Regions from separate parts of the Streptomyces sp. NPDC050617 genome, predicted to be linked through region 2. Evidence: predicted binding sites of a transcription regulator. Region 2 holds the regulator's gene; the other holds the start of a gene.
What was found. The regulator HrcA, encoded in region 2, represses chaperone genes, less so after heat shock. The targets are predictions, from matches to a motif close to TTNGCACTCNGNNNNNCNGAGTGCNAA.
Positions count from the first base shown of each region.

Region 1: a site for HrcA is predicted at 2,249-2,275, ahead of groL (chaperonin GroEL). Genes of this name have one in related genera too.

Region 1 covers NZ_JBFAIS010000005.1:165,617-170,163, reverse strand. Annotated here, with positions in the region: gene AB0I49_RS09350 (TetR/AcrR family transcriptional regulator) at 1-352, shown strand, start outside; gene groL (chaperonin GroEL) at 465-2,090, opposite strand; gene AB0I49_RS09340 (cold-shock protein) at 2,526-2,729, opposite strand; gene AB0I49_RS09335 (MoaD/ThiS family protein) at 3,185-3,463, opposite strand; gene thrC (threonine synthase) at 3,508-4,547, opposite strand, start outside.
Region 2 covers NZ_JBFAIS010000025.1:41,722-46,268, forward strand. Annotated here, with positions in the region: gene AB0I49_RS28240 (nitronate monooxygenase) at 1-1,138, opposite strand, end outside; gene dnaJ (molecular chaperone DnaJ) at 1,394-2,533, opposite strand; gene hrcA (heat-inducible transcriptional repressor HrcA) at 2,534-3,550, opposite strand; gene AB0I49_RS28255 (MBL fold metallo-hydrolase) at 3,951-4,547, shown strand, end outside.

The DNA.
Region 1 (4,547 bases), on a different contig from region 2:
CCCGCGCGGGGCGGTGCGCGGGGTCCTGATGGAGATGCTGCCGCTGGACGAGGAGCGCCGGACCCGGCACCTCGTGTACGTGGCGTACTTCGTCCGCTTCCTCTGGGACGAGAACCTCGCCGCCGTCGCCGCCGACGCGCCCCCCGAACTCGAAAGGCTCCTCGCCGACCTGCTCGCCTGGGGCCAGCGGGAAGGGCAGGTTCCCGCCGATCTGGACCCCCTCCCCGAAGCCGAGATCCTGCTCGCGACCGCCGACGGGCTCCAGACCGGCGTCCTCCTCGGCCAGCGCACCCCCGAGCAGGCCCTCGCCCTCCTCGACCGCCAGATCGACCGACTGTTCAGCGGGCAGTAGCTTCGGCCGGCAGCAGGCTGACGGAGACACCGAAACGCCCGAGGGCGGCACCCCCGCGATGGGGGTGCCGCCCTCGGTCCGTACAGCTATGGGCAGCTGATCCTCAAGAGGATCAGAAGTCCATGTCACCGCCCGGCATGCCGCCGCCGGCCGGGGCAGCGCCCGCCTTCTCCGGCTTGTCGGCGATGACGGCCTCGGTGGTGAGGAAGAGCGCCGCGATGGAGGCGGCGTTCTGCAGCGCGGAACGCGTGACCTTGGCCGGGTCGATGATGCCCGCGGCGACCAGGTCGATGTACTCGCCAGTCGCGGCGTTGAGACCGTGACCCGGCGTCAGGTTGCGCACCTTCTCCACGACGACGCCGCCCTCAAGGCCGGCGTTGACGGAGATCTGCTTCAGCGGGGCCTCCAGGGCCAGCTTCACAGCGGCGGCACCGGTGGCCTCGTCGCCCTCAAGGTCGAGCTTCTCGAAGACCGAGACGGTCTGGAGCAGGGCCACGCCGCCGCCGGCGACGATGCCCTCCTCGACGGCCGCCTTCGCGTTGCGAACGGCGTCCTCGATGCGGTGCTTGCGCTCCTTGAGCTCCACCTCGGTCGCGGCGCCGGCCTTGATGACCGCGACACCGCCGGCGAGCTTTGCCAGGCGCTCCTGCAGCTTCTCGCGGTCGTAGTCGCTGTCCGAGTTCTCGATCTCGGCGCGGATCTGGTTGACGCGGCCCTGGACCTGGTCGCTCTCGCCGGCGCCGTCGACGATGGTCGTCTCGTCCTTGGTGATGACGACCTTGCGGGCGCGGCCGAGCAGGTCGAGACCGGCGTTCTCCAGCTTGAGGCCGACCTCCTCGGAGATGACGGTGCCACCGGTGAGGATGGCGATGTCGCCGAGCATGGCCTTGCGGCGGTCACCGAAGCCCGGGGCCTTGACGGCGACGGACTTGAAGGTGCCGCGGATCTTGTTGACGACGAGCGTGGACAGCGCCTCGCCCTCGACATCCTCCGCGATGATCAGCAGCGGCTTGCCCGACTGCATGACCTTCTCCAGCAGCGGAAGGAGGTCCTTCACGTTGCCGATCTTGGAGTTGACGATCAGGATGTACGGGTCGTCGAGCGACGCCTCCATACGCTCCATGTCGGTGGCGAAGTAGGCGGAGATGTAGCCCTTGTCGAAGCGCATGCCTTCGGTGAGCTCAAGCTCCAGGCCGAAGGTCTGCGACTCCTCGACCGTGATGACGCCTTCCTTGCCGACCTTGTCCATGGCCTCGGCGATCAGCTCGCCGATCTGGGTGTCGGCGGCGGAGATGGAGGCGGTCGAAGCGATCTGCTCCTTGGTCTCCACGTCCTTGGCCTGCTCCAGCAGGGCGGCGGAGACGGCCTCGACGGCCTTCTCGATGCCGCGCTTGAGGGCCATCGGGTTGGCGCCGGCGGCTACGTTGCGCAGGCCCTCGCGGACCAGCGCCTGCGCCAGGACGGTCGCGGTCGTCGTGCCGTCACCGGCGACGTCGTCCGTCTTCTTCGCGACCTCCTTGACCAGCTCGGCGCCGATCTTCTCGTACGGGTCCTCGAGCTCGATCTCCTTGGCGATGGAGACACCATCGTTGGTGATCGTGGGGGCGCCCCACTTCTTCTCGAGGACGACGTTGCGACCCTTGGGGCCCAGGGTCACCTTGACGGCGTCGGCGAGCTGGTTCATGCCGCGCTCGAGGCCGCGCCGTGCCTCCTCGTCGAACGCGATGATCTTGGCCATGTGAAGTGGTCCTCCCGGACAGAAGGGGGTCCCCCCGGCTCCCTGAGAGCTTGGGGGAGGCTTTCTCCGGATCACGCTGGCGCCCGCGACGGACGGCCTGCAGCCCTTGTGGTTCCTTGCCCCACCAGGGTGCGGACCTCACCGGCCCGATCCAAGTTCTGTCACTCTCACTGGGAGAGTGCTAAGCCCAATGATTAGCACTCGCCCCCCTTGAGTGCAAGCGGCTTCGCATTACCCGGAGGCGCGATCGGGAGGCCGCCGGGGGCGCGCCCGGACCCCGGCCGGGGCACGGCCCGGACCCCGACCGGGACCCCGACCGGGACGCCGTCCGGACCCCGACCGGGGCGCGGCCCGGTTTCCGGGCGCACGAAGGGCCCGTACCCCGGAAGGTACGGGCCCCGCGTGTGAGTGAGCCGGTGGTCGATCGCGCCGAGATCAGACGGCGAGCTTGACCATGTCCGCCTGCGGCCCCTTCTGGCCCTGCGAGATCTCGAACTCGACTCGCTGACCCTCCTCGAGGGTGCGGTAGCCGTCCATCTGAATCGCGCTGTAGTGGACGAATACATCCGCACCACCGTCGACCGCGATGAAGCCGTACCCCTTCTCCGCGTTGAACCATTTGACGGTGCCCTGAGCCATGCCTAACTCCCCTATTACTGGCCCTTGCGCAGGACCGCACTTCGCGGACCCTGGGTCAGACCTCACCCCCTGACAGGTGGGGGTGTGCGCCGGAACGCGTCGACCGCGGCTGAATGTATCTGCACGGATGCCGTCTGCAACAGGTCAATCGGACGAGAATTCCGGCGGTGGCCGACGGGCGCTTTGCGGAGGATTCCCAGCAATCCGGGGCAAGTCGGTCCGGGCATAACGCAACCAAACCGACAATTCGCACACAGTCTTTGCACGTAACTTGACGGGTTCTCATATGCGTTCGGCACTGACGCCGGAGGGGGATCGTCCTCAACTGTATCGCCATTCAACAGACGGAATCGCCCCGTCCGTTTCCGGCCGGGGCGATTCGGGGACGATGCGGGAGTAAAGCGGGGGCGATGCGGGAAGAGTGGCGGGAAGGGCGCGAGAAGCCGCGGGCGACCTCAGCAGCCGCCGGCGACCGCCGGGATGATCGAAATGCCCGCGCCGTCCGGCGTCGGCGCCTGGAGGCCGCCCTCGAAGCGCGCGTCGTCGTCGTTGACGTAGACGTTCACGAAGCGGCGCAGCTTGCCGGCGTCGTCGAGCACGCGCGCGGCGATGCCCGGGTGGTTCCGCTCCAGGGAGTCGATGACCTCGGCGACGGTCGCACCCTCCGCCGGCACCTCGGCCCGGCCGTCGGTGTACGTACGGAGAATGGTAGGAATACGGACGTTTACGCTCATGACGGTTCCCTTCGGTGGTGGACGGAGTGGGCCTGGGGGCGCGGTCAGCCGGCCAGTCCCGCGGCGCGGAACGCGTCCAGGCTGGGGCGGATCGTCGCCGTGGGCCCGGTGGTCGGCGCCACCGCGTCCAGCGTCTTGAGGCCGTCGCCGGTGTTCAGGACGACCGTGGTCAGGGCCGGGTCGAGCAGCCCGTTCTCGATCAGCTTCTTGGTGACGCCGACCGTCACGCCGCCCGCGGTCTCCGCGAAGACGCCCTCCGTACGGGCCAGCAGCTTGATCGCGTCCACCACCTGCGCGTCGTTGACGTCCTCGACCGCGCCGCCGGTGCGCCGGGCGATGTCGAGCACGTACGGGCCGTCCGCCGGGTTGCCGATGGCGAGCGACTTGGCGATGGTGTTCGGCTTCTGCGGCCGTACGACGTCGTGGCCCGCCTTGAAGGCCGTCGAGACCGGCGAGCACCCCTCGGCCTGGGCGCCGAAGATCTTGTACGGGCGGTCCTCGACCAGCCCGAGCCGGATCAGCTCCTTGAGCCCCTTGTCGATCTTCGTGAGCTGGGAGCCGGACGCGATCGGGATGACGATCTGGTCCGGGAGCCGCCAGCCGAGCTGCTCGCAGATCTCGTACGCGAGCGTCTTGGAGCCCTCGCCGTAGTACGGGCGCAGGTTGACGTTGACGAAGCCCCAGCCCTCGCCCGCCGGGTCGCCGATGAGCTCGGAGCAGAACCGGTTGACGTCGTCGTAGTTGCCCTCGATGCCGACGAGCTCGCCGCCGTAGACCGCGGCCATGACGACCTTGCCCTGCTCCAGGTCGTGCGGGATGAACACGCAGGACCTGAAGCCGGAACGGGCCGCCGCCGCGCCGACCGCGCCCGCGAGGTTGCCGGTCGAGGAGCAGGACAGGGTGGTGAAGCCGAAGGCGCGGGCGGCCTCGACGGCGATGGCGACGACGCGGTCCTTGAAGGAGTGCGTCGGGTTGCCGGAGTCGTCCTTGACGTACAGGCCGCCGGTGACGCCCAACTCGCGGGCGAGGCGGTCGGCCTTGACGAGCTTGGTGAAGCCGGGGTTCAGATTCGGCTTGCCGGCCA
Region 2 (4,547 bases):
CCGCCCGTACCCCGTGCCCCGACCCGTGCGACGCGTGCCGCCCGCTCGAACCGCCCGCCCCGGCCACCGACCCCTCCGCCAACGCCCCCCGCGCCGACTCCAGTTCGGCCACCAGCACCTCCACCAGCTGGCCCGCCGGCAGTTCCCGCGCCAGGCGGTGGCCCTGGCCCGCCCACAGGGCCATGCCCTGCGGGTCGCCCGCCTTCGCCGCGGCCTTGCGCAGGCCCGAGGTGAGGAAGTGGAGCTGCGGGTAGGCCGCCGGCGCGTACGGGCCGTGTTCGCGCATGAAGCGGTTGACCAGGCCGCGGGCCGGGCGGCCCGAGAAGGCGCGGGTGAGCTCGGTGCGTACGAACACGGGGTCGGTCAGCGCCCGCTTGTGGAGCGTGTGCGCGCCGGACTCCGGACAGACCATGAAGGCCGTCCCGAGCTGGGCCGCGACCGCGCCCGCGGCCAGCACCGAGGCGATCTGGGCGCCGCGCATCAGGCCGCCCGCCGCGATCACCGGTATCTGCACGGTCTCCTGGACCTGGGTGATCAGCGCGAGGAGCCCGAACCCCGCGCCCGTACCGTCGGCGTGCGGGTCGTCGCGGTGGGTGCTCTGGTGGCCGCCGGCCTCGATGCCCTGGACGCAGACGGCGTCGGCCCCCGACCACTGCGCGGCCTGCGCCTCGGCGGCCGAGGTCGCGGTGACGACCGTCGCCGTACCGACCCTGGCGAAGGTCTCGAAGACCGCGCGCGAGGGGCAGCCGAACGTGAAGGAGACGGCCGGCACCGGGTCGTCGGCGAGGATCGCGAGCTTGGCGTCGTACGCGTCGTCCGTGCCGCAGTCCGTGTCGCCGAGCGGCGTCTCGTACCACGCGGCCTCGCCCGCCAGCTGCTCGCGGTAGACCTCGACCGCCGCCGGGTCCGCCACGGAGGGCTGCGGCATGAAGAGGTTCACGCCGAAGGGCCGGTCGGTCAGACTGCGGATCTGCTTGATCTCCTCGTACATCGCTTCCGGCGTCTTGTAGCCGGCGGCGAGGAAGCCGAGCCCGCCCGCTTCGCTCACGGCGGCGGCCAGCGCGGGAGTGGAAGCGCCGCCCGCCATGGGGGCCTGCACGATCGGGTATCGGTAAAGATCGGTCAGAGCACAGGGCATGACCACATAGTGTCACGCCCTCCACGATGATTCGTCATCGGCGGGTTTGCCCGCCATGGCCCGACCACTGCCCGGCCAGGGCCTGGATATGGCCCGAATACTGCCCATCTGCTGCCCACCCGCTGCCCGGCGACGGCGCATCCGCCGTGTAGGCCAGCGCCCGTGCCGCGTGCGGTCCGCGCCCGGCCACCACGGCCGACGGCCGTCAGGCGATGATGATCCCCTGACGGCCGCTGAGCTGACATTCCACCCGGCCTACCGGCCGTTGAAAGCGTCCTTCAACCGCGAGAACAGCCCCTGCTGCCCCGGCTTGAACTCGCCCGTCGGCCGCTCCTCGCCCCGCAGCTTCGCGAGCTGGCGCAGCAGATCCTCCTGCTGCGGGTCCAGCTTGCTGGGCGTCAGCACCTCGACGTGCACGATGAGGTCGCCGCGCCCGCCGCCCCGCAGATGCGTGACGCCGCGCTGGTGCAGCGGGATCGACTGGCCGGACTGGGTGCCGGGCCGGATGTCGACCTCCTCCATCCCGTCGAGCGTCTCCAGCGGCACCTTCGTGCCGAGGGAGGCCGCGGTCATCGGGATGGTGACCGTGCAGTGCAGATCGTCGCCGCGCCGCTGGAAGACCGGGTGCGGGTTCTCGTGGATCTCCACGTACAGGTCGCCGGCCGGGCCGCCGCCGGGGCCGACCTCGCCCTCGCCCGCGAGCTGGATGCGGGTGCCCTTGTCGACGCCTGCCGGGATCTTGACCGTGAGCGTACGGCGGGACCGTACGCGCCCGTCGCCCGCGCACTCCGGGCACGGGGTCGGCACCACGGTGCCGAAGCCCTGGCACTGCGGGCACGGCCGCGAGGTCATGACCTGGCCGAGGAAGGACCGGGTGACCTGCGAGACCTCGCCGCGGCCGCGGCACATGTCGCAGGTCTGCGCGGACGTGCCGGGGGCCGCACCCTCGCCGCTGCAGGTCGCGCAGACGATCGCCGTATCGACCTGGATGTCCTTCGTGGTGCCGAACGCGGCCTCGTCCAGGTCGATGTCGAGCCGGATCATGGCGTCCTGGCCGCGTCGGGTGCGCGACCGCGGGCCACGCTGCGACGACTGCCCGAAGAAGGCGTCCATGATGTCGGAGAAGTTGCCGAAGCCCGCGCCGAAGCCGCCGGCTCCGCCGGCGCCGCCCGCGGACTGCGAGAGCGGGTCGCCGCCGAGGTCGTAGACCTGCTTCTTCTGCGGGTCCGACAGCACCTCGTAAGCGGCGTTGATCTCCTTGAACCGCTCCTGGGTCTTCGGATCCGGGTTCACATCCGGGTGAAGCTCGCGCGCCAGTCTCCGGAAAGCCTTCTTGATCTCGTCCTGCGAGGCGTCCCGTCGTACGCCGAGGACCGCGTAGTAGTCCGTGGCCACTTACGACTCCGCCAGGATCTGTCCGACGTAACGTGCCACTGCGCGTACCGCTCCCATCGTTCCGGGGTAGTCCATGCGGGTCGGTCCGACCACGCCGAGTTTGGCGACTGCCTCGTCGCCCGAACCGTAGCCGACGGCGACCACCGATGTGGACGTCAGCCCTTCATGAGCATTCTCATGCCCGATGCGTACGGTCATGCCGGAATCCTTGGCCTCGCCCAGCAGCTTGAGGAGCACGACCTGCTCCTCCAGCGCCTCCAGCACCGGCCGGATCACCAACGGGAAATCATGCCCGAATCGAGTCAGGTTGGAGGTGCCGCCGATCATCAGCCGCTCCTCGGTCTCCTCGACCAGGGTCTCCAGCAGAGTCGCCAGCACCGTCGAAACGGTTCCTCTGTCCTCCGCCTCGAAGGACTCCGGGAGGTCCTGCACCAGCTGCGGCACATCCGCGAACCGGCGTCCCACCACCCGGCTGTTGAGCCGCGCCCGCAGATCCGCGAGCGCCGCCTCGCCCACCGGCGACGGGCAGTCGACCATACGCTGTTCGACCCGCCCGGTGTCCGTGATCAGCACGAGCATGACGCGGGCCGGGGCCAGCGAGAGCAACTCCACATGGCGCACGGTGGAACGCGTCAGCGACGGGTACTGCACGACGGCGACCTGCCGGGTCAGCTGCGCGAGCAGCCGGACCGTGCGCCCCACCACGTCGTCGAGGTCGACGGCGCCGTCCATGAAGTTCTGGATGGCCCGCCGCTCCGGCGTCGACAGCGGCTTGACGCCCGCCAGCTTGTCCACGAAGAGCCGGTATCCCTTGTCGGTCGGGATGCGGCCCGCGCTCGTGTGGGGCTGGGCGATGAAGCCCTCGTCCTCGAGCGCCGCCATGTCGTTGCGCACCGTGGCCGGGGATACGCCCAGCTGATGCCGCTCCGTGAGCGCCTTGGAGCCGACCGGCTCCTCCGTGCCCACATAGTCCTGGACGATGGCGCGCAGCACTTCAAGCCTGCGTTCGTTCAGCATCGCGCACACCTCCCGTCCAGCCGTCCACCGGGGACTTTCCCCTGTCTCTCACTCGGCGCCCACTTGGCACTCCATGGTCACGAGTGCCAGCCACTCTCAGCCAGTGTACGGCCGGGTGCCACGACCAGGGCAAGGGCGGGCCCGTCGGCGGGACGGGTCCGACGGGCAACCGTATCGCGCTCTCGCCAGACCCTGTCGGCAAACTCCCGTCGTCCGCCGGAGGCGGGCCCCGCAGGGGGCACCTCCCAGCGGTAGCTGGGGGAGTCTGGTGCGTGCTCTCGCAAGGCGGAGGGTCATCCCTGTACTGGGCGTACCGGGATGATCCCGACAACGCGGCGAGAGTGCGTGCCAGGCGTCGCGGGGCAGACGGGAGTTTGCCGACAGGGTCTAGCGTCTGGGTATGGAGAGCCGTTGGGAAGAGGCGCACTGGGAAACGCTCGCGCCGGGGGTCGTGCGGCGCAGGCTGCCGGGCTGGGACTGCACGGTGGGGGCCGTGCTCGGCGATACGGGCGTGCTGGTCGTCGACACCGGGTCGACGCTGCTGGAGGGCGCGGACATCCGCCGCGAGGTGCGGCGGCTCTTCGGCCGTCCCGTGACGCATATCGCTCTGACGCATCCGCACTTCGATCATGTGCTGGGGACGGCGGCGTTCGCCGGGGTGCAGGTGTACGGCGCGGTCGGGCTCGACGATCACCTCGCGGGCGCGAAGGACGCGCTGCGGCAGGACGCGGTACGGCACGGAGTGGACCCCTCCGCCGCCGCGGAGGCCGCCGATCTGCTCGTACGCCCGCATCACACCGTCACCGGCGAGCTGGCCCTCGACCTCGGCGGGCGGCAGGCGCTGCTCGCCAACGTCGGCCCGGGGCACACCGCGCACGACCTGGCGGTGTGCGTGACGGGCCCGCCGGAGATCGTCTTCTGCGGCGATCTGGTCGAGGAGTCCGGCGAACCGCAGGCCGGGCCGGACGCCCTGCCCCGGCTGTGGCCGGCCGCGCTC